Regions from separate parts of the Pseudomonas sp. DP-17 genome, predicted to be linked through region 3. Evidence: predicted binding sites of a transcription regulator. Region 3 holds the regulator's gene; each other region holds the start of a gene.
The links. The regulator sigma-54, encoded in region 3, starts transcription at its own class of promoters, with help from an activator protein. The targets are predictions, from matches to a motif close to ANTGGCATNNANNTTGCTNT.
Positions count from the first base shown of each region.

Region 1: MJ122_RS10110 (CmpA/NrtA family ABC transporter substrate-binding protein) is a predicted target of sigma-54. The motif match lies at 3,184-3,203, and genes of this name have one in related genera.
Region 2: flgB (flagellar basal body rod protein FlgB) is a predicted target of sigma-54. The motif match lies at 5,705-5,724, and genes of this name have one in related genera.

Region 1 is NZ_JAKSXG010000004.1:152,444-160,294, forward strand. It holds gene MJ122_RS10095 (thioesterase family protein) at 1-214, opposite strand, end outside; gene MJ122_RS10100 (polysaccharide lyase family 7 protein) at 325-1,017, opposite strand; gene MJ122_RS10105 (ANTAR domain-containing protein) at 1,253-1,831, opposite strand; gene MJ122_RS10110 (CmpA/NrtA family ABC transporter substrate-binding protein) at 1,834-3,036, opposite strand; gene acnB (bifunctional aconitate hydratase 2/2-methylisocitrate dehydratase) at 3,453-6,062, opposite strand; gene MJ122_RS10120 (DUF1289 domain-containing protein) at 6,445-6,921, shown strand; gene MJ122_RS10125 (universal stress protein) at 7,074-7,851, opposite strand, start outside.
Region 2 is NZ_JAKSXG010000001.1:363,886-371,736, reverse strand. It holds gene MJ122_RS01730 (MFS transporter) at 1-647, shown strand, start outside; gene MJ122_RS01725 (flagellar brake protein) at 691-1,440, opposite strand; gene flgN (flagellar export chaperone FlgN) at 1,570-2,031, opposite strand; gene flgM (flagellar biosynthesis anti-sigma factor FlgM) at 2,075-2,386, opposite strand; gene flgA (flagellar basal body P-ring formation chaperone FlgA) at 2,529-3,218, opposite strand; gene MJ122_RS01705 (chemotaxis protein CheV) at 3,355-4,293, shown strand; gene cheR (protein-glutamate O-methyltransferase CheR) at 4,416-5,237, shown strand; gene flgB (flagellar basal body rod protein FlgB) at 5,764-6,171, shown strand; gene flgC (flagellar basal body rod protein FlgC) at 6,177-6,623, shown strand; gene flgD (flagellar hook assembly protein FlgD) at 6,641-7,339, shown strand; gene MJ122_RS01680 (flagellar hook protein FlgE) at 7,367-7,851, shown strand, end outside.
Region 3 is NZ_JAKSXG010000016.1:83,558-91,408, forward strand. It holds gene MJ122_RS25640 (HAD family hydrolase) at 1-444, shown strand, start outside; gene lptC (LPS export ABC transporter periplasmic protein LptC) at 450-1,025, shown strand; gene lptA (lipopolysaccharide transport periplasmic protein LptA) at 1,012-1,548, shown strand; gene lptB (LPS export ABC transporter ATP-binding protein) at 1,548-2,273, shown strand; gene MJ122_RS25660 (RNA polymerase factor sigma-54) at 2,528-4,030, shown strand; gene raiA (ribosome-associated translation inhibitor RaiA) at 4,109-4,417, shown strand; gene ptsN (PTS IIA-like nitrogen regulatory protein PtsN) at 4,427-4,894, shown strand; gene rapZ (RNase adapter RapZ) at 4,897-5,754, shown strand; gene MJ122_RS25680 (HPr family phosphocarrier protein) at 5,789-6,061, shown strand; gene pmbA (metalloprotease PmbA) at 6,281-7,630, opposite strand; gene yjgA (ribosome biogenesis factor YjgA) at 7,747-7,851, shown strand, end outside.

The sequences.
Region 1 (7,851 bases), on a different contig from region 3:
CCTCCGCGCGGTAGGTGGTGGCGAGGTCGGTGACGATGATGCCGGTCTCGCGGATGCCATAGTCGAACAGGAAGCGTGCGCGGGCTTCGGAGATCATCGAGATCATCGAGTCGTTGCCCAGGTGGTTAGCGCCGTTGATGTCGGTGACGCGGACGGTGAGCTTGGTTTCGTAGATGAACAGTTCTTCGGGAAATTCCAGTTTCAGGCGGGCCATGGGCGATCTCGACGAAATGCGGCGGGCAGTGCGAGGGTTGTTGCGGGCGTGCCGTGCATTCTACGCGCAGTTCGCCCGCCCAGCGCCTCATCAGGCCAGTGAATGACGAGTCAGCGGTGCGCCGAGTTCAGGTGGAACACGGTAATCCGCCCGCCCTCGCTGCTGTCGCCATAGTTGTCGTTGATGTAGGCGCCGGCCTTGAAGTAGAGCAGTTGCCTGGACCAGGCGGTGCTGAGGATCTTGCGGTAGTAGTTGGCGCGGCCGTCGGAGGTCTCCACGCGGATCGCCAGGTTGCCCACCGAGGTGACGCGCAGGCTGTAGTTGAAGGCCTGGTCCAGGGCGACGTTGTCGATCAGCGGGATGTTGATGCTGGCGCTGTCGTCGGGGTGGTTGCGTACCAGGGCTTCCAGGCGCCCGCTTTCCAGGGTGGGCAGGTAGTGGTATTGCAGCTTGACCAACGGTTCGCCATCGCCGGTGTAGGGCGAGCGGCTGTGGATCTGGCCGATGATGATCTTGTTCTTCGAGGGGACCTGCTGGACGCTCATGGTCACGCGCAGCTCGTTGTCGCCCTGGTTGTAGTACCAGTTGGAAACTTCGCCGGCAGTGGTGGTCTCGCGCAGTTCGCTGCGCGGGTAGACGCTATCGGAAGTGTGCGAACCGGTAACCGGCACCCAGAAGATCACCTGGCTGCCGTCGCGCTGGAAATATTGGCTCTGGTAGCCCCTGGCGATCTGCTCGGTGCTGACTTCGGTGGGGCTGGGGTCGGTGGGGACGCTGAGGTTCCAGGTGCTGAGGTCGATCATGGGCTTGCCCTTGCTGGGCCGCACTGGCGGCGAGGTCGGGTGGCGCCGAGGTGCCTAGCCGGCGGCGGCCACTGCGATACGCCATCGAACCCTGCCGATGGCGCTCCGGGGCCCGGCCAGTTGGCCGGGCGGCCGCAGCATAGGGCGTTGCCAGCGAAGCGGGGGCCAGCTGAGTGGCTGGCGAAATGATCGCGCCGTGCCGCCGCTGGCAGATGGCCGGACCTCGCTCGCAATCTCAGTGGCCGAGCATCTCGTGCATCGCAATGATCTGTTCCGCCACCTGCGCCAGCTTCTGCTGGCGGCCCATGGCCTGGCGGCGCATCAGGGTGTAGGCCTCTTCCTCTGCACAACCCTTCATCTTCATCAACAATCCCTTGGCCAGCTCGATGCGCTTGCGCTCGGCCAGTTGCTGCTCGCGGGCCTGCAGCTGGGCGCGCAGGGCCTGGTCGCTCTCGAAGCGGGCCATGGCGACATCGAGGATCGGCTGCAGCCGCTGCGCCTGGATGCCCTCGACGATGTAGGCGCTGACACCGGAGCGGATGGCCTGACGCATCACCTGCGGGTCGTGTTCGTCGGTGAACATGACGATGGGGCGCGGCTGGTCGCGGCTGACCAGCACCACCTGTTCCATTACGTCGCGGCCGGGGGACTCGGTGTCGATGAGGATCACGTCCGGGTGCAAGGCTTCCACCCGTTGCGCGAGGTCGACCGTGAGGCCGGATTCGTCGATGACCTCGAAACCGCACTCCACCAAGGCAGCCTTGAGGCGCCCGACCTTTTTCGGGGTGTCGTTGATCAGCAGGACGCGCAGCATGCTCAACCTCGCTCCGCCAGGGCATTCAGCTCAAAGCTGCGCGCATAGCCGGCCGGGTCGCTGCCGTCCCAGGGGCGGCCGTCGATCAGGGTCGAGCGGCGCATCTCGACGTTCGGCACTCTGACGCCCACGGCGCTGGCGGCTTCGCGGTAAAGGTCGAGTTGCTGGACCTGGCGCGCAATGCCGAGGTAGTCGACGTCTTCGCGCAGCAGGCCCCAACGCCGAAACTGGGTCATGAACCACAGGCCGTCGGAAAGCCACGGGTAGGTGGCCTGTCCTCCATCGAAGAAGCGCAGCGGGTGCGCGTCCTGCCAGGCGTGGCCGAGACCATCCTGGTAGCGGCCGAGCAGGCGCGGCTCGATGCTGGCGAGCGGGGCGTCGATGTAGTCTGCGCTGCTGATCAGTTGGGCGGCGCTGCTCAGGTTGTCCGCGCTGGCCTCGATGAAACGGCTGGCGTCGAGCAGGCTCATGACCAGTGCGCGGGCGGTGTTGGGGTATTGCTCGACGAAGGCGCGGGTGCTGCCCAATACCTTTTCCGGGTGATCCGGCCAGATCTGCTGGCTGGTGGCAAGGGTGAAGCCCATGCCTTCGTCCACGGCCAGCGCGCCCCAGGGGCCGCCGGCGCAGAAGCCGTCGATGCGTCCAGCCCTCAGATGCTCGACCATCTTCGCCGGCGGCACCACCAGGCTGCGCACATCCTGGAGTGGATCGATGCCATGGGCCGCCAGCCAGTAATAGAGCCACATCGCATGGGTGCCTGTGGGGAAGGTGTGCGCGAGGGTGAGTTGTGCACCGTTCTGGCGCACATGGCGTTGCAGTGCTTCAGCGGAGGTCACGCCGTCGCGCATCAAAGGGGCGGAAAGGTTGATCGACTGGCCGTTCTGGCACAGGCCCATGAGCACTGCCATGTCGGTGGACGGCGCACCGCCCAGGCCCAATTGCAGGTCGTAGATCAGCCCGTAGAGGCTTTGCGCGGCATCCAGCTCGCCGCTGAGCAGCCGGTCTCGCAGCCCGGCCCAGGAGTTCTGCCGCCGCAGGTTGAGCGTCAGGCCGTAGGGCTGGCCGAAACCCTGGGTCGCGGCCACCACCAGCGAGGCGGAGTCGGTGAGGGCCATGAAGCCCAGGTTGAGCGCGGTCTTTTCCGGGGCGTCGGAGCCGGCCACCCAGGCCAGGCTGTGCGGCAGTGGGCTGGTACTGTCGATCATCTCCACCTCTGAGCGCATTCGCGATGCACTTTCCAATGCAAAAAAATGGCGCCGCACCACCTGCCGCCGAAGGGAGGTAGCCGCGACGCCATTGTCGATGGTTGGTTGTCGGGGGCGATCCGCCGTTGGACCGCAAGCCTCAGGAGTCGAGCAAGGGCTGTGCCAGGGCGGGAAAAAAGAAGCCCCGCCATACAGGCGGGGCGCAGAGGAAGGGAGCGCACCTCTGGAGGGTTCCACAAGGGCACCTGGGCACGGATATCGGCAGGAGCCTGATGTCCACCTTAGTCCCGGTGGGCTGTGGTGCAACCGGTCAATAAGTATTAGGCCCATCGTGAGGGGAGGGTGGGAGCGCTCTATTTCGGGCCTGGAAAAGAAAAGCCCCGCACGGGGCGGGGCTTTTCATCGCGCTAGGAGTCTCAGACCTGAACGGCCGGGATCTTCGCGTTGGCTGCAGCTTCGCGGAACTCGGCGATCTGGTCGAAGCTCAGGTAGCGGTAGATATCGGCAGACATGCTGTCGATGTCCTTCGCGTAGGCCATGTACTCCTCGACGGTCGGCAGCTTGCCGATGATCGAAGCGACAGCGGCCAGCTCGGCGGATGCCAGGAACACGTCGGTGGCGTCGCCCAGACGGTTCGGGAAGTTACGGGTCGAAGTGGAGACCACGGTCGAACCGGTCTGTACGCGAGCCTGGTTACCCATGCACAGCGAGCAGCCCGGCATTTCCATGCGCGCGCCAGCCTTGCCGTAGATGCCGTAGTAGCCTTCCTCGGTCAGCTGGTGGGCGTCCATCTTGGTCGGCGGAGCCAGCCACAGACGGGTCGGAATGCCACCCTTGACCTTGTCCAGCAGTTTGCCGGCGGCGCGGAAGTGGCCGATGTTGGTCATGCAGGAACCGATGAAGACTTCATCGATCTTGCGGCCTTCGACGCTGGACAGCAGGCGAGCGTCGTCCGGGTCGTTCGGAGCGCAAAGTACGGGCTCCTTGACGTCGGCCAGGTCGATCTCGATGACCGCGGCGTACTCGGCGTCCTTGTCGGCTTCCAGCAGTTGCGGGTTGGCCAGCCAGGCTTCCATCGCTTGCGCGCGGCGCTCCAGGGTGCGGGCGTCGCCGTAGCCTTCGCCGATCATCCAGCGCAGCAGGGTGATGTTGGACTTCAGGTACTCGGCGATGGCCTCTTCCGGCAGCTTGATGGTGCAACCGGCAGCCGAACGCTCGGCGGAGGCGTCGGACAGCTCGAAGGCTTGCTCGACGGTCAGGTCGTTCAGACCTTCGATCTCGAGGATGCGGCCGGAGAAGATGTTCTTCTTGCCCTTCTTCTCGACGGTCAGCAGACCCGCCTGGATGGCGTAGTAGGGGATCGCATGGACCAGGTCACGCAGGGTGATGCCCGGTTGCAGCTTGCCCTTGAAGCGCACCAGAACCGATTCCGGCATGTCCAGCGGCATGACGCCGGTGGCAGCGGCGAAGGCGACCAGGCCGGAGCCGGCCGGGAAGCTGATGCCGATCGGGAAGCGGGTGTGCGAGTCGCCGCCGGTACCGACGGTGTCAGGCAGCAGCATGCGGTTCAGCCAGCTGTGGATGATGCCGTCGCCCGGACGCAGGGAGACACCGCCGCGGGTCATGATGAAGTCCGGCAGGGTGTGGTGGGTCTTGACGTCGATCGGCTTCGGATAGGCGGCGGTGTGGCAGAAGGACTGCATCACCAGGTCGGCGGAGAAGCCCAGGCAAGCCAGGTCTTTCAGCTCGTCGCGGGTCATCGGGCCGGTGGTGTCCTGGGAACCGACGGTGGTCATCTTCGGTTCGCAGTAGGTGCCCGGACGTACGCCCTGGCCTTCGGCCAGACCGCAGGCGCGGCCAACCATCTTCTGCGCGAGGGTGAAGCCCTTGCCGCTGTCGGCCGGCGCTTCCGGCTTCTTGAACAGGTCGGACGGAGCCAGACCCAGCTCGGCGCGGGCCTTTTCGGTCAGGCCACGGCCAACGATCAGCGGGATACGGCCACCGGCGCGGACTTCGTCCAGCAGGACCGGGGTCTTCAGCTCGAAGGTGGTGACCAGTTCGCCGCTGTCATGGCGCACGACCTTGCCTTCGTAGGGGTACACGTCGATGACGTCGCCCATGGCCAGGTTGGTGCAGTCGAACTCGATCGGCAGGGCGCCGGCGTCTTCCATGGTGTTGTAGAAGATCGGGGCGATCTTGGTGCCGAAGCAGAAGCCGCCAGCGCGCTTGTTCGGTACGTAGGGGATGTCGTCGCCGAAGAACCACAGCACCGAGTTGGTGGCGGATTTACGGGACGAACCGGTGCCGACCACGTCGCCGACGTAGGCAACCGGGAAGCCCTTGGCCTTGACTGCTTCGATCTGTTTCAGCGGACCGACGGAGCCCGGCTGAACCGGCTCGATGCCGTCGCGAGCCATCTTCAGCATGGCCAGGGCGTGCAGCGGGATGTCAGGACGCGACCAAGCGTCCGGAGCGGGGGACAGGTCGTCGGTGTTGGTTTCGCCGGGGACCTTGAACACGGTCAGGGTCAGCTTCTCGGCGACGGCCGGACGGGCCTTGAACCACTCGCCTTCGGCCCAGGATTGCAGCACGGCCTTGGCGGCGGCGTTGCCTTTCTTGGCGCGCTCGGCGACGTCGTGGAAGGCGTCGAACATCAGCAGGGTGTGCTTGAGTTGCTCGGCGGCGACTTCGGCCAGCTCGGCGTTGTCCAGCAGTTCGACCATGGTGGCGATGTTGTAACCGCCTTGCATGGTACCCAGCAGCTCGAGGGCGCGGGTCTTGGAGAGCAGCGGGGAGGTGGCTTCACCCTTGGCAACGGCGGACAGGAAACCGGCCTTGACGTACGCAGCTTCGTCCACGCCCGGCGGTACGCGGTTGGTGATCAGGTCGAGGAGAAATTCTTCTTCGCCGGCCGGCGGGTTCTTCAGGAGTTCGACCAGACCAGCGGTCTGTTCGGCGTTCAGCGGCTGGGGCACGACGCCCTGGGCGGCACGCTCTTCTACGTGTTTGCGATAGGCTTCAAGCACAGTATTTCCCTCATCAGTGGTCCCGGAGGACGCGTATCCAGGAGACCCTTCCGATCCATTCGTCAGGCATGGTGGACGGTAATCCACTGACCTACGACGGCACCGGCGATCTCCGGGCAGAAGCTGTTTTCAAAGTTTTACGCCGGGGTGGCCAGGGACTGATGGGGCTGGACGCTTGAGGGGAGCGCCCAGACCGCGCGGCTGCCGGAATCTGTGCTTCGTGACGCTTTGAAAACAGCTTCTTTCGGACAATGACGCCAAAAAGGCGCAGCCATTCTAATGGAATTAATGGGCCTTGGTAAGCCGATTTGCGTGGCGCCAAAGGGTGATCTTGCCTAGACAAAGGGCTAACATGCCCGCTTTGCCGACAACCTGTTTCCCCATGTCTTCCCAGCGCATCAAAACCCCCTGTGTCGGGCTCTGCTCGACGGTCTATGGCGACCTTGTCTGTCGTGGCTGCAAGCGTTTCCACCATGAAGTGGTGAACTGGAACCGCTACGGCGACGAGGAGAAGCGGGCGGTCCTGAGTCGTCTGGAAATCCTGCTGGCCCAGGTGATGATGGCCAAGCTGGAGGTCTTCGATGCGTCCTTGCTGCGCAGCCAGCTGGAGCAGCGGCAGATCCGCTTCGTGCCCGAGCAGTCACCTTATTGCTGGGCCTATCAGCTGATCGCCCGCGGTTCGCGGATGATCAACCAGATCGAGGCCTACGGTCTGGCGCTGCTGCCGGAGTTTCGTGGCTGGCCGCTGCCCGACCTGCGCGATGCCATCGACAAGGAGTTCTTCATCCTCTCCGAGGCGCATTACGAGCGGTACATCGCGCCGAGCTTCCTGGCTGACGGGCTGGGCTCGAGGGTCTGATCGCCGCCGCACGACAGGAAAGCCGCCCGATGGGCGGCTTTCTGCTTTTAGGGGAGCGAGCTTTCTCGCGAACGGATCACCCCGTAGCCCTGCGCTGGGCGGGTTCGCGAGCGAGGACCAGGCGGTTTCACTCGCCCGGGCATTCAAGCCCGTCAGGGCTTGGCGGCGATTTCTTCCAGGTGGGCGACGATGTCGTCCGGCTTGAGCACCAGGACGTCGCTTTCCAGCGTATCCAGCACCACTTCGGCGGTATTGCCGATCAGCGCGCCGGCGAACCCGGTACGCGCCACACTGCCGATCACTGTCACCGCGGCGTCGAGGTTGTGCGCCGCGCGCGGGATCAGTACGTCCGCCGGGCCTTCCTCGATGTGCAGATGCTGGTCGTCGACGCCGTATTCGGCCTGGAACGCCTTGCATGCCTCGCGGTACTTGGCCTCGATGGTCTCGCTGAGCTGGAAGGTCGGGTCGGCCGCCGAAAGCATGGGCGAGGGGTGCGCGCTGATGACGTGCAACTGGCCATGGGCGAGGCCGGCGATGTCGTAGGCGTGGCTGACAATCCCGGCGTGCAGCGTACGGTGCTCGACGTCGTTGTTGCCCACGTCCACGGCGGCGAGGATGTTGCGCCCGGCCCAGGGCAGGCTGGTCTTCGCCAGCAGCACCGGAGAAGGGCAGAAGCGCAGCAGCTTCCAATCGTCGGGGGTGAGCAGTGCCTTCTTCAGCGGGTTGTCCGGGCTGTGCTGCTTGATCACCAGCCCGCAGCCTTCGGCCTGCTGCTCGGCGATGATGGTCTGGTGCAGGTTGTCCTTCCAGGCTTGGCGGCTGGATGCGCTGAAGCCTTCCTGGCGCAGGACCTCCGCCACTTCCTCGAGCTTGGCGCTGCAGTCGGCGCGCCGTTCGCAGGCGAGCAGGTGCAGGTGCGACTGGGTCACG
Region 2 (7,851 bases), on a different contig from region 3:
AGATCGGCCTGTTCATGGGCGGCTGCATCTTCGCAGGCCTGCTGGTGCAATGGCCGTTGGGCTGGCTGTCGGACCGCATCGACCGCGCCGTGCTGATCCGCAACGCCGCTATCCTGCTGCTGGTGGTGGCCCTGCCGCTGGCGGCGCTGCCGTTGCTGCCGGTGCCGCCGATTTCATTGGCGTGGCTGTTGCCGATGGGCTTCGTCGTCTGCCTGGTGCAGTTCACCCTGTATCCGTTGGCGGTGGCCTTCTCCAACGACCACGTCGAGGGTGAGCGTCGCGTTTCCCTGACGGCGATGCTGCTGGTGACCTTCGGCGTCGGCGCCTGCATCGGCCCGCTGGCGGCCGGCGCGCTGATGAAGCTGTTCGGCAGCAACATGCTCTACGCCTTCGTCTGCGTCTGCTCGCTGATCCTCATCTGGCGCGTGCAGCCGGAGAAGGTCAGCGGCGTGCACCGGGTCGACGAGGCGCCGGTCAAGCACGTCGCCACGCCGGACAGCCTGGCGTCCTCGCCGCTGTCCGCCGCCCTCGACCCGCGGGTCGATGAAGCGGCCGTGAAGGAACAGATGACAGGCAACGACAACAGCGCCCCGGCAGTCGAGCCGGAAGTGGAAGCAGAAGCCGAGGAAGAAAGCCGGCCCGCATGAGGCGGCCGGGGAAGGGCGGCAAATGCTTACCGCCCCGGGCGACCTAGAACAGCTCGTCCTTCTCGAAGCGCCGGGCTTCGCGTTGCAGCTGGTAGACAAAGCGCTCGATGTTGCGCTGCGCCAGCCCGCTCATCTGGTGGAAGCGCATGCCGGCGAAGCTGTAGCCGACCTTGTCCTCGAAGTGTACGTGGCGCAGTTCGACTTCCATGGTCAGCGCGCCGAAGGGCAGTCGCGCGGTGAATTCCTCGTAGACCTGGCCGGGCTGCAGGCGCTCGGCGGCATTGCCTTCGATGCGGATCTTGCAGCCGGTGGCGGAGATGTCGATGAGGGTGCCCTTGAGCGGTGACTTCAGCTTGCTGCCGCCAATCTCCACCGGCACGGGCTGGCCTTGGCCAACCGGGGCGCGGAAGGCGTTGCGGCGCTGGTGGTAGAGCATCTCGGCCGGCACCGGCAGCCAGTAGCAGCGGGCGCCGTCGATCTCGGAGAAGAAGGCGTTCCGGGTGTTTTCCCAGGCGATGCGCACGCCTTCGTGGAAGGCTTCGATGCGCAATTGCTCGCCGTTCTGCAGGAAGCGTTCGCCATCGTTGGGGATCAGCTCGTCCAGGGCGACGATGTTGCGCTCGCGGTTGATCTCGACGACAAAACTCTGGAAGCGCTGGCTGCGCCCTTCGAAGGTGACGACCAGGGGATCGTGACTGTCCATCAGCGTTTTCAGGCTGGCATGGATCTCCACCGGAGCTTTCAGCACTTTCGGCGGTTGAGGGCCATTTTCCTCGGCGAACAGATTGGACACGGTCCGCGGGTCTCCATTGTGTTTGTTATGAGTGTTGCACAGGGCAGGGCGAGTAATGGCATTTTGCCCTAGGGCGGGCGGGCAGACCAGCGCCGTCTCTCGACAATCGGAGTGGCGTCGCAGCGGCGATCAGGCCTGGCTGAGCGGGCGCTGGCGGCTGCTCTGGGTAGCGCCGCCACGGCGGTCGTAGAGATTGGGCGTGTCCTGGCCACGCAGGATGTCGAGCAGGCGGCCCGTGCTGGCCTGGCCGGCGCGGATGATCTTGCCGTTGCGCTGGTTGGCTTCCTGGCATTGATCGAGGAGGGCGGCGAGTTCGTCGCCGCGCGCCAGCAGTTCGCCGTTGCCACTGGCCTGGGCGAGCTGGGCGAGACCCTCGCGGTCGACACTCACGCCGGCCTGCTGGAGCGCCAGGCTGCGTTCGCGACCATTGCGCTCGAGCTGCTGGAGCAGCGGCAGCTTGCGATCGAGCAGCTTCTGCAGCTGGCCCAGGTCGCGCACCTGCAGCGCCTGGAACTCGTCGTCGATCAGCTGCAGCAGTGCGGTGGCTGCTTCGATGTCGCCATTGATCAGGGAAAGCAGGGCGTCAGACATCTTGGGCTCGGCGGTCTACGAGGGTGGTCCAGCGCGAGCGGGCTCAGCGCTGGGATTCGAAGTCGAGCAGCTTGCCGGCTACCCGCTGGCTGTCGACCTGATAGCTGCCGTCAGCGATGGCCGCCTTGATGCGAGCCACTTTCTCATTGTCGACCACGGGCTGGTCCTTCAGTTGATCGCTCACTTTCTGCAGCTGTTGCGCGGTGTCGCTGAGCTGTACAGGTTCGCCGCTCTTGGCCGGGGCGTTGACGGTGGGCTCGGCGGCGGCTTCGCTGCGACCGCTCTGGGCGGCACCGCTACGGCCAGTGGTGGCTGGCGTAGTGGCCGGGTTCAGCCGGTTGAAGTCGATAACCATGGTGGAAACCTCTGGAGGTATTGGACGCTTGCCAAGCTTTTCGGCCGTCTGCAGAAAAACTTTAGGCCGAATTTTTGTGCGCCCTTACACATTTTGCTGACTGCTGCCGTCATCATGCCAGAAATGGCCGTAAACCGCAGAGCTACAGGGTGACTTCGACGGTCCCCGGCTCGATCACCCGCGCCTTGACGATACGCTGCGAGCGGAGGTTGCGCACGCGGATCTGCTCGCCGGGCACGCCGTCGGACAGCGCCTCGCCGGGCATCAGCACGTTGATGGCGCTGGTGCGCGCGCGGATTACCACCTGCTCGCCCTTGCGAATTGCGGCAGCCTGTTCGAGAAAGACCGGTGCCAGCACCTGATCGTTCACTGTGGCGCGCTTGAGCTTCTGTCCCAGGGCCCGCTCGGGGTCGGTCAGGTAGCCCTGGGTCAGGGGGCCGACGTCGCGCTCGACGACACTGATGTCGGCGGCCTCGATCACGTGGTCGCGCTTGAGCGGCTGGGTGGTGACGACCACCTGACGGAACAGCCTGACCGTGGCCGGCACGAAGACCGTCCAGGGCGAGGAGCCGTCGCAGCGAACCCGCACGGTGACCCGACCAACGGGCTGCGCCGGGCTTTCCAGCGCCTGCGTCAGGTCCTTGTCGCATTGCGCCAGGCGCAGGCGGGGGTCGATGCGCGCGACTTCGATGTCGTAGCGCGCGTCTATGCCGGAAGTCTGCAGATAATCTTCCACCTTGAACTCAAGAAAGCCCTGGGTGGAGCCGATAAGGATTTCAGGCGCGGTGAAGCCTTGCGCCCCAGCCGGGGAGAAGGTCAGCGCACCCGTCATGCCGAACAGGGCCGCCACCCGGGTGGGCGCGCTTGGCAGACGTCGGAAAAATGTCGTTGCTTGTTTCATGCAACGATCCAAGCAATGGTCATGCCGTCTTCGCGAGTCGGGCGGCGTTGCGTGCACAGGAGGCTCAATGGCCGGAGTCATGGATTCGGTCAACCAGCGTACGCAGCTGGTTGGCCAGAATCGTCTCGAACTGCTGCTGTTCCGCTTGAACGGCAGCCAGCTGTACGGGATCAACGTGTTCAAGGTGAAGGAGGTGCTGCAATGCCCCCGCCTGACCGTGATGCCCAAATCCAGCCAGGTGGTGCGCGGGGTGGCGAACATCCGCGGCGGTACCATTCCGATCCTCGACCTGGCGCTGGCCACGGGGCGTCACGCCCTGCGCGACATCGCCAACAGTTTCGTGATCATCACCGAGTACAACACCAAGGTGCAGGGCTTCCTGGTGCACTCGGTGGAGCGCATCGTCAACATGAACTGGGAGTCGATCCATCCGCCACCCAAGGGCACCGGTCGCGATCACTACCTGACGGCGGTGACGCGGGTGGACAACCAGCTGGTGGAAATCATCGACGTGGAGAAGATACTCGCCGAGGTGGCACCGACTTCGGAGGACATCTCCGAAGGCGTGCTGGATGCCGAAACCCAGGCCCGCGCGGTGAGCAAGCGTGTGCTGGTGGTGGACGACTCGTCGGTGGCGCGCAAGCAGCTGGTGCGTTGCCTGGAGACCGTCGGCGTGGAAGTGCTGGCGCTCAACGATGGCCGCCAGGCACTGGATTACCTGAACCAGATGGTGGAAGCCGGCGGCCATCCGGGCAGTGATCTGCTGATGGTGATCTCGGATATCGAGATGCCGGAAATGGACGGCTACACGCTCACGGCGGAAATCCGTCACGACCCGCGCATGCAGGATCTGCACATTCTCCTGCATACTTCGCTGTCCGGGGTGTTCAACCAGGCCATGGTGAAGAAGGTCGGTGCTGACGACTTCCTGGCCAAGTTCCGTCCCGATGACCTGGCCGCCCGCGTGTCGGAACGGATCAAGGCAGTGGATGGCGCAACGGCCTGATGCGGCATGTAAAGACGCGGGTGGCGCCGGTGCCGCCCGTATCGTCTATGTTTTTTGGAACACCGGTCAGGCGGCTGCCGTCCTAGCAGGCAACAGCTGTCCACGAGTAAAGAGGCGTATCTGTGACATCCACCAATTCCGAATTCGAGCTGTTCCGGGATTTCCTGGAGAAGACCTGCGGCATCCTCCTGGGCGCCAACAAGCAGTACCTGGTCTCCAGCCGCTTGAACAAGTTGATGGAGCAGCAGGGCATCAAGTCGCTGGGCGAGCTGGTGCAGAAGATCCAGGTTCGCAGCCAGCTGCGCGAGCAGGTGGTTGACGCGATGACCACCAACGAGACCCTGTGGTTTCGCGATACCTATCCCTTCGAGGTACTGAAGAACCGCGTGCTGCCGGAAATGATCAAGGCATCGCCCGGCCAGCGCCTGCGCATCTGGTCGGCGGCCTGTTCCTCGGGGCAGGAGCCGTATTCGCTGTCCATGGCCATCGACGAATTCGAGCGCACCAACCTCGGCCAGTTGAAGGCGGGCGTGCAGATTGTCGCCACCGACCTCTCCGGCTCGATGCTCACCGCCTGCAAGGCCGGCGAGTACGACAGCCTGGCGATTGGCCGTGGCCTGTCGCAGGAGCGCCTGGCCCGCTACTTCGACCAGAAGACCCCGGGGCGCTGGACGGTCAAGCCGGCGATCAAGAGCCGCGTGGAGTTCCGCGCGCTGAACCTGCTGGACAGCTACGCCACACTGGGCAAGTTCGACATGGTGTTCTGCCGCAACGTGCTGATCTATTTCTCGGCCGAGGTGAAGCGCGACATCCTCCTGCGCATCCATGCCACGCTCAAGCCGGGCGGCTACCTGTTCCTCGGCGCCTCCGAAGCGCTCAACGCGTTGCCGGACCACTACCAAATGGTCCAGTGCAGCCCGGGAATCATCTACAAGGCCAAGTGATGGCCGACCCCCGCCTGTTCGGGCGGGGTTCTTGCAGTGTTGACCCGTTGCGGGAAGGGTTTTCCGCGCCGCTACGGTGTGTGCTGAGACCTCTTGGTTTCGCCCCTCGGGCGACCCGCTTTGGAGAGACGGATGGCCGCCCCACCCAAAGTGGGCAAAGGTCCTGCCCCTTCATCCGGCTTTTCGCTTAGGCGAAAAATTCATCGAGGCGCAGTTTCAGGGGCACGAACTAGGCGTCCTCCCACGAAGGGCCATCCCTGGCCGATCGCGGCTCTCGCGGCATCCATGCCGCTCAACCCCTGAAACTGCACTTCAGCGAGGCCACCTGAAAGGGGCGGCAAAGCGCAGCGGCAAGCTTGCCGCCTTGCCCCTGGCGGCAAGGAAACGGGTTGCCGCTTTGCCGCTGTTTGCCGCTCCTTGCCGCGTCGGAAATCCTCTCAAGCCATTGATTAACAAGGAAATGACAATATGGCACGCACCTTGCTGAAGTGTTGGCAAGCCCACACCGGCAAACAGGTTCGTGACCATGAGCATCAGCTTCGACAAAGCCCTCGGCATCCACCAGCAAGCACTGAGCTTCCGCTCCCAGCGCGCCGAAGTCCTGGCCAACAACCTGGCCAACGCCGACACGCCCAACTACAAGGCGCGCGACCTGGATTTCGCCTCGGTGCTGGCGGCCCAGTCGGACAAGATGAAGAACGGCACCTTCAGCGCCACCCTGACCAACGCGCATCACATTGCCGCGGACGGTTTCGGCATCGGTGACGAGTCGCTTAAATATCGCAACCCGACCCAGCCGTCGATCGACCAGAACACCGTCGATGAACAGATCGAACAGTCCAACTACGCGGAGAACTCCGTGCAGTTCCAGGCTTCGTTCACTTTCCTCAACAGCAAGTTCAAAGGGCTGATGAACGCCCTGCGCGGGGAGTAATCGCCATGTCGCTTGCCAGTGTCTTCAACATCGCCGGTACCGGCATGAGTGCCCAGACCACCCGTCTGAACACCACCGCCTCGAACATCGCCAACGCCGAGACCGTGTCCTCCAGCGTCGACCAGACCTACCGTGCCCGCCATCCGGTGTTCGCCACCATGTTCCAGCAGGCCCAGGGAGGCGGCGAGCAGGGGTCGCTGTTCGGCGAGACCGACCAGGCCGGCTCCGGCGTGCAGGTCCTGGGTGTGGTGGAAGACAAGAGCTCGCTGGTCCCTCGCTACGAGCCGAACCACCCGGCCGCCGACAAGGACGGCTACGTCTATTACCCGAACGTCAACGTGGTGGAGGAGATGGCCGACATGATCTCCGCCAGCCGCTCGTTCCAGACCAACGCGGAAATGATGAACACCGCCAAGCAGATGATGCAGAAGGTCCTGACCCTGGGTCAGTAAGCTGAGGAAAGAGCACGATGAGCATCGATAACAGCAGCATCAACGGCTCCAGCTCGGTTCTGGACCAGTATGCGATCAACAAGGACAGCGGCGGCACCGCGACCGCCGGTAAGAGCAATCTTGGCAAGGACGAGTTCCTCAAGCTGCTGGTGGCGCAGATGAACAACCAGGACCCGATGTCGCCCCAGGAGAACGGCGAGTTCATCGCCCAGCTGGCGCAGTTCAGCACCGTGGAAGGCATCCAGTCGCTGAACACCAGCATGGACAGCGTGCTTTCCAACTACCAGTCGTCCCAGGCGCTGCAGGCCTCGTCGCTGGTCGGCCGCAAGGTGATAGTTCCAACCGAGAAATCGATGGTGGATACCGCCGAGACCTTCAAGGGCACCTACACCCTGCCGGTGTCCACGGCCAACAGCTGGGTCAACATCTACGACGACAGCGGCACCCTGGTGAACCGCGTGGAGATGGGCCAGCAGACCGCCGGCAACGTCAGCTTCATGTGGGACGGTAAGGACTCCAGCGGCAAGCTCGCGCCGCCCGGCCGCTACAAGTTCGAAGCGCAGACCAACTACGAGGGCAAGACCTACGGCCTGACCACCTTCCTGCCGGCCAACGTGGACAGCGTGACGCTGGGGCAGAACGGCGGCGAGCTGACCCTCAACCTCGCCGGACTGGGCAGCATCGGCCTGTCCAAAGTCCAGATCATTGGCCAGTAAGTCGGCGATACCGACCAGGAGCTAAGCATGTCATTCAATATCGGGCTCAGTGGTATCAAGGCCGCTTCCAGTGACCTCAACACCACCGGCAACAATATCGCCAACGCCAGCACCGTCGGCTTCAAGCAGTCCCGCGCGGAGTTCTCCGACGTCTACGCGGCCTCCGTACTGGGCAGCGGCAGCAACCCGGTGGGCAGCGGCGTGCTGCTGTCCAACGTCTCGCAGTTGTTCAACCAGGGCACCATCGATTCGACGCAGAACGCGCTGGACATGGCCATCAACGGCAACGGCTTCTTCGTCACCAGCAACAACGGGGCGGTGAGCTACACCCGCGCCGGCTACTTCGGCACCGACAAGAACGGCTACGTGGTGGACAACAACGGCTACCGCCTGCAGGGCTACCCGGTGAACGCCCAGGGACAGTTGCAGAGCGGCGTGGTCGGCGACCTGCGCATCGAGACCTCGAACCAGGCGCCCAAGGCGACCACCCAGGTCAGCCAGACCTTCAACCT
Region 3 (7,851 bases):
CTCTACTTCCTGCCTGATGGTGGCGAGTTCAAGACCTTCAATACCCTGGACGGCCACGGCATCAAGATGCTCATGGCCTCCGGCGTGCGCACCGCGATCATTACCGGCCGCTCGAGCCCGGTGGTCGAGCGCCGGGCGAAGAACCTGGGTATCGACCACCTGTTCCAGGGTCGCGAGGACAAGCTGGTCGCCCTCGACGAGTTGCTTACCGAACTGGGTCTAGGCTATGAAGAAGTCGCCTACCTGGGCGACGACCTGCCCGACCTGCCGGCCATCCGCCGCGCAGGTCTGGGCATGGCGGTCGCCAGCGCTGATGCCTTCGTGCGCCAGCATGCCGACGGCGTGACCCAGGCCCGTGGCGGCGAAGGCGCCGCCCGTGAATTCTGCGAATTGATCCTGCGCGCCCAGGGCAACCTCGAAGCCGCCCAGAACGCGTATCTCTAGAGCCGATGATGCCCAAGACACTCCAACAGAAGCTGTTGCTCGCCCTGATCGCCATCCTGCTGATCGCGCTGGGCTATTACTGGAACGTGCGCCTGGACTTCAACGAGCGGCAACTCAAGTCGCAGACCAGCGACGCCATCGATTTCTATGTGGTGAACGCCAAGAGCGTTCAGTACCGCGTCGACGGTTCCCTCGCCTACGAGATGACCGCCGACAAACTCGAACACCTGAAAGCAACCGACGTGACCCTGGTCACCACGCCTGATCTCTTCTTCCACCGGGAGAACGAGCCGCAGCCGTGGCATGTCCAGAGCGTTCGCGCCGAAGTGGCCCCCGAAGGCAAGCAGGTCGAGCTGATCGACGACGTGCGCGTTGCGCGCACCGACGCTCAGCAACGTACGCTCCTGCTCAACACCTCGCGCATGACGGTGTTCCCAGACAAGGACTATGCGCAGACTGACCAGCCCGTGAAAATCACCGAGCCCAACGGTGTAACCACGGCAGTTGGCATGAAAGCGTATCTGAAAGACAGCCGGATGCTCCTGCTGTCCAACGTAAGAGGTCAGCATGAGGCTCGTTAACACCCTCCCCCTTCTTTTCAGCCTCGCCGCCGCCATCGGCAGCTCTGCCGCCTGGGCCCTTCCCACCGACCGGGAACAGCCGATCCGCGTCCAGGCCGACAGCGCCGAACTGGATGACAAGCAGGGCGTGGCCGTGTATCGCGGCGACGTGGTGGTGACCCAGGGCAGCATGAAGCTGACTGGCAACACCGTTACGCTCAAGCAGAACAAGGACGGCGAGATCGAGGTCGTCACCTCGGTCGGCAAGCCCGCCTACTTCGAACAGAAGCCGGCGCCCGACAAGCAGATCACCCAGGCCTACGGCCTGACGATCCAGTATTTCGTCTCGCAGAACCGCGTCGTGCTGATCGACCAGGCCAAGGTGATCCAGGAAGGCAACACCTTCGAAGGCGAGAAGATCGTCTATGACACCCAGCGCCAGATCGTCAACGCAGGCCGTGCCACCGGCTCCCAGGTGACCACGCCGCGGCCGCGTATCGACATGGTCATCCAGCCCAAGAAAAAGCAGGATCAAGCGCAGTAATGGCTACGCTAACCGCCCAGCACCTCGCCAAGAGCTACAAGAGCCGGCAAGTCGTCCGCGATGTCAGCATGAACATCGAAAGCGGACAGATCGTCGGCCTGCTCGGCCCCAACGGAGCGGGCAAGACCACCTGCTTCTACATGATCGTCGGGCTGGTTCGCGCCGATCAGGGCGTCGTGCGCATCGACGAGCAGGACGTCACCCACCTGCCCATGCATGGCCGCGCGCGAGCCGGCATCGGCTATCTGCCGCAGGAAGCCTCGATCTTCCGCAAGCTGTCGGTGGCGGACAACATCGGCGCCATCCTCGAGACCCGCGCCGACCTTGATCGCGCCGGTCGCCAGGAAGCCCTGGAGGGCCTGCTCGAGGAGTTCCACATCCACCATATTCGCGACAACCTCGGCATGAGTCTGTCCGGTGGTGAGCGCCGCCGCGTGGAAATCGCCCGCGCCCTCGCCAGTTCGCCGAAATTCATCCTGCTGGACGAGCCTTTCGCCGGCGTAGACCCGATCTCGGTGGGCGATATCAAGCAGATCATCCATCATCTCAAGGCCAAGGGCATCGGTGTCCTGATCACCGACCACAACGTCCGGGAGACCCTGGACATCTGCGAAACGGCGTACATCGTCAACGACGGTCAGCTGATCGCCGAAGGCAGCGCCGAGAGCATCCTCGCCAACGACCTGGTGAAGGAAGTCTATCTGGGCCACGAGTTCCGCCTGTAAGGCCCTGGACCGCGCCCTGCCTGGGCGCGGCAGCCATCACTTTCGTCCACGCGTGGCGCGGCTTGTGGGCCGCTCCGCGGCCTGGCCGGCTGCCTGCCTTTCCCTGCCGCAACCGGGTTGTAACGAAAGGTCGACAGCCCCTAGGCAAAGCGTCCAAACTCAGGCATATAATTTGCTTCCTCGCGGCGCCCCGGCGTCCGTAGTCGTGGATATGGCGCGTTTTGCGCCAGCGAACAAGGTGCCTAGTTCCAGCCATGAAACCATCGCTAGTCCTCAAGATGGGCCAGCAGCTGACGATGACTCCGCAGCTGCAACAGGCCATCCGACTGCTCCAGCTCTCGACGCTGGACCTCCAACAGGAAATCCAGGAAGCCCTGGAGTCCAACCCCATGCTGGAGCGCCAGGAAGAAGGCGAGGATTACGACAACAGCGACCCCATGGCCGACGGCGCCGAGTCGGGCGCCAACGGCAGCGCCAGCAGCTCCCAGGACAACTTCCAGGAAAGCACCACGCCCAACGCCGACAGCCTCGACGAAGACCAGTGGGCCGAACGCATCCCCAACGAGCTGCCGGTCGACACCGCCTGGGAAGACATCTACCAGACCAGCGCCAGCAGCCTGCCCAGCAATGATGATGACGAGTGGGACTTCACTGCCCGCACCACCGCTGGCGAAAGCCTGCAGAGCCATCTCCTGTGGCAGCTCAACCTGGCGCCCATGTCCGATACGGACCGCCTGATCGCCCTGAGCATCATCGACGGCATCAACGATGACGGCTACCTCGACGAATCCCTCGAAGACATTCTCGCCTCCATCGACCCGGAACTGGGCGTGGAGATGGATGAAGTGGAAGTCGTGCTGCGTCGAGTGCAGCAGCTTGAACCTGCCGGCGTCGGTGCGCGCAACCTGCGCGAATGCCTGCTGCTGCAACTGCGCCAGATGCCGACCAAGACCTGCCTGCTCGCCGAGGCCATCCGTCTGGTCAGCGACCACCTGGACCTGCTCGGCAGCCGCGACTACAGCCAGCTGATGCGCCGAATGAAGCTCAAGGAAGACGAGCTGCGCGAGACCATCGAACTGATCCAGTCGCTGCATCCGCGCCCCGGCTCGCAGATCGAATCCGGCGAAGCCGAATACGTCGTACCGGATGTCATCGTGCGCAAGCACAACGACCGCTGGCTGGTGGAGCTGAACCAGGAAGCAATGCCGCGCCTGCGCGTAAATTCTCAGTACGCAGGCCTGGTACGTCGCGCCGATTCCAGTGCCGACAACACCTTCATGCGCAACCAGTTGCAGGAGGCGCGCTGGTTCATCAAGAGCCTGCAAAGTCGCAACGAGACGCTGATGAAAGTGGCGACCCAGATCGTCGAGCACCAGCGCGGCTTCCTCGAATACGGCGAAGAGGCGATGAAACCGCTGGTCCTGCACGACATCGCCGAGGCGGTGGGCATGCACGAGTCGACCATCTCCCGCGTCACCACGCAGAAATTCATGCATACCCCGCGTGGCATCTTCGAGCTGAAATACTTCTTCTCCAGCCACGTCAGCACCTCCGAGGGCGGTGAGTGCTCGTCCACTGCGATCCGCGCCATCATCAAGAAACTGGTCGCGGCGGAAAGTCCGAAAAAGCCATTGAGTGACAGCAAGATCGCTGGTTTACTGGAGGCACAGGGCATTCAAGTGGCACGTCGTACCGTCGCCAAGTACCGGGAGTCCCTAGGAATCTCTCCCTCGAGCGAGCGCAAGCGGCTGGTGTGACGTTGATCCACGCCAAGGTGTTCCGGCGGCAGGCCCCATAACCTGCCACTTACACACGGGCAACAAGGAGAAAGCGGTATGCAAGTCAACATCAGTGGACATCAACTGGATGTGACCGACGCCCTGCGCGACTATGTCGGCGAGAAACTCGGCCGACTGGAGCGCCACTTCGACAAGATCACCAATGTTCAGGTCATCATGGAGGTCGAGAAGCTGAAGCAGAAAATTGAAGCCACCCTCCACATCGCCGGGGGCGAAGTGGTGGCCTGCGCCGAACATGAAGACATGTACGCGGCCATCGACCTGCTCACCGACAAGCTCGACCGCCAACTGATCAAGCACAAGGAAAAATACCTCGAGCGCCAGCAAGGTGTTGGTGTTCGTTAACCCCTCTCTATGATCCGACTTGAGCAAATCCTGACCCCCGGCCGTTCCCTCGTGAACGTGCCGGGCGGCAGCAAGAAACGTGTCCTCGAACAAATCGCCAACCTGGTGGCTCGCGAGCTGCCGGGTTTCGATTCCCAAGACATCTTCGACAGCTTGGTGGCCCGGGAACGCCTGGGCTCCACCGGCTTCGGCAATGGCATCGCCATTCCGCACTGCCGCCTCACAGGCTGCCAATCGCCCATCAGCGCCATCCTGCACCTTGACCATCCGGTAGACTTCGACGCCCTCGACGGCGCGCCAGTCGACCTGGTGTTCGTGCTGCTGGTGCCCGAAGCTGCCACCGAAGAGCACCTTGAACTGCTGCGGCAGATCGCTTCCATGCTCGACCGCGCCGACGTCCGCGACCGCCTGCGTCACGCCGCCAACGGCGAGGACCTGTACCGGATCGTCGTGGACTTCCAGAACAACGGGCACTGATCATGCGCCTGATCATCATCAGTGGCAGATCCGGCTCGGGCAAGAGCACCGCGCTCAACGTGCTCGAGGACAATGGCTTCTACTGCATCGACAACCTGCCGGCCAGCCTTCTCCCGGACCTGGCCCAGCGCGCACTGCTGCACACCGAGCTGCTGCACCCACAGGTCGCCGTCTCCATCGACGCGCGCAACCTGCCCAGCCAGCTGCAGCGCTTCCCTGAACTACTGCAGGAAGCCCGCGACAAGCACATCCAGTGCGACGTGCTGTACCTCGATGCCGATGATGAGACGCTGCTCAAACGCTTCTCCGAGACTCGCCGCCGCCACCCGCTGACCACCGACAGCCGCTCGCTGGCGGAGGCCATCGCCGACGAATCGCACCTGCTGGCGCCGATAGCCGACCTGGCCGATCTCAAGCTCAACACCACCAACCTGAACCTCTACCAGCTGCGCGACGTACTCAAGCTGCGCCTGCTGAACAAGCCCGAACTGGGCACCGCCTTCCTGGTCGAATCGTTCGGGTTCAAGCGCGGCATGCCGGTGGACGCCGACCTTGTGTTCGACGTGCGCTGCCTGCCAAACCCCTACTGGAAGCCCGAACTGCGCGAGCACACCGGGCTGGAGCCGGAGGTGCAGGAGTACCTGGCGGCGCAGCCCGACGTCGAGGAGATGTACCAGGATATCCTCGGCTACCTGAACAAATGGCTGCCGCGCTTCGCCGCGAGCAACCGGGCCTACGTGACCATCGCCATCGGTTGCACCGGTGGCCAGCACCGTTCGACCTACCTGGCCGAGCGGATCGGTCAAGCCCTCAAGGAAAGCCTCACCAACGTGCAGATTCGCCACCGCGACCTGAGCTAAGCAGCGACAGACAACAAAAGGACAGCCCCTCGCGATGCCCGCCCTCGAAGTCACCATCATCAACAAACTTGGCCTGCACGCCCGTGCGGCAGCCAAATTCGTCGGCGTTGCAGGGCGTTTCCCCTGTCAGGTTCGTGTGGGTCGCAACCCCGAGAGCACGGTGGACGGCAAGAGCATCATGGCCGTGATGATGCTGGCCGCCGGCAAGGGCACCAACCTGCACCTCGCCGCCGAAGGCGAACAGGAAGACGAAGCGCTCCAGGCACTGGTCGACCTGATCAACAACTATTTCGACGAAGGCGAGTAACGCGCCGGCCCCTCAGCCCGGCTGCCACTCCCCCTCATCAGACAGAAGGCACCGATCTGCCCCGGCGCGGCCTGCGCCGCACATTAGCGTCGTTGCGACTCCGCAGTAACCCTGGAAACTACCCCATAGAGCATCGCGCTCGCCTCGCGTCCAGCAGCGCGCTGCCCAACGAAACGGAGCGAGAAGGGAGCCGCGGCCAATGCCGACCGCGGCGGCGGATCAGTTGCCGGCGACCATCATCTTTTCGATGAGCACGGAGCCGGTATGCAGGTTGCCGCGGTACTCCACATCGTTACCAATGGCGACGATATTGCGGAACAGATCGCGCAGGTTGGCAGCAATGGTGACTTCCTGTACCGGGAACTGGATTTCGCCGTTCTCCACCCAATAGCCGCCTGCGCCACGGGAATAGTCTCCGGTCACCAGGTTGACGCCCTGCCCCATCAGCTCGGTAACCAACAGACCACGGCCCATTCGACGGATCAGGGCTGCCTGGTCTTCGTCGCCATGGCTGACGAACAGATTGTGTACGCCGCCGGAGTTGGCTGTGCTGGGCATGCCCAGCTTGCGCCCGGAGTACGTACCCAGCACATAGGAGACCAGCTCACCGCCTTCGACGAAGGGCTTGGCATAGGTGGCCAGGCCGTCGTTGTCGAACGAGGCGCTGCCCAGCGCACCGCGCAACAGCGGACGCTCATCCAGAGTCAGCCACTCCGGGAACAGTCGCTGGCCCAACGCACCTTCGAGGAAGGACGACTTGCGGTACAGGCTGCCGCCGGAAATAGCGCCGAGGAAGTGGCCGAACAGACCCACCGCGACTTCCGGAGCGAACAGCACCGGCACTTCGGCAGTCGGCACCGGGCGCGCGCCCAGGCGGCTGGCGGCGCGTTCGGCAGCGCGGCGGCCGATGGATTCGGGAGTGGCCAGCAGCTCACCGCGACGATTGACGTCGTACCAGTAGTCACGCTGCATCTGCCCTTCCAGTTCGGCGATCATTACGCAGCTCAGGCTGTGCCGGGTACTGGCGTAACCGCCGACGAAGCCGTGGCTGTTGCCGTAGACGCGGCAACCCTGATGGGTATTCAGCGTGGTGCCGTCGGCCTTGGTGACGCGCCTGTCGGTGGCGAACGCGGCGGCCTCGCAGGCCAGCGCGCGCTCGATGGCCTGGTCGGGGGTGATCGACCAGCCGTGGTAGAGGTCCAGATCCGGCAGGTCGCGCGCCATCAGCGCCGGGTCCGCCAGGCCGGCGCAATCATCTTCGGAAGCGTGCTTGGCAATCGCCAACGCCGCCGCGACGGTCTCGCGAATGGCGTCCGCGCCGGTCGCCGAAGTACTGGCCGAGCCCTTGCGCTGGCCAACGTAGAGGGTAATGCCGAAGCCCTGGTCGCGGTTGAACTCGACAGTCTCGACTTCCCCCTGGCGCACCGAGGTCGACAGTCCCTGCTCCACCGATACCGCCACCTCGCAGGCGCTGGCGCCCTGCCGCGTGGCCTCGGCGATGATCCGCTCGACCTGCTCGCGCAGCTCGGGAAGGACCTCCGGGCTCACTGCCGGGTTGTGTTCGCTCATTGCATGCCTCTCCTGTTCATGATCCGGCCCCGCCATCAGGCGGCTGCGACCGGCGCGGGCCGGACAAGCGGCCCCTGACTCGTTATCATGGCGGCGTTTTCAACGAGACCCCCGCCATGGCTGAAATTCACGATGACGACTCGTCCTTCGATGAGAAGAGCAAGTCGCAAGTAAAACGCGAAATGCACGCGCTGCAGGAGCTCGGCGAGCGCCTGACCACG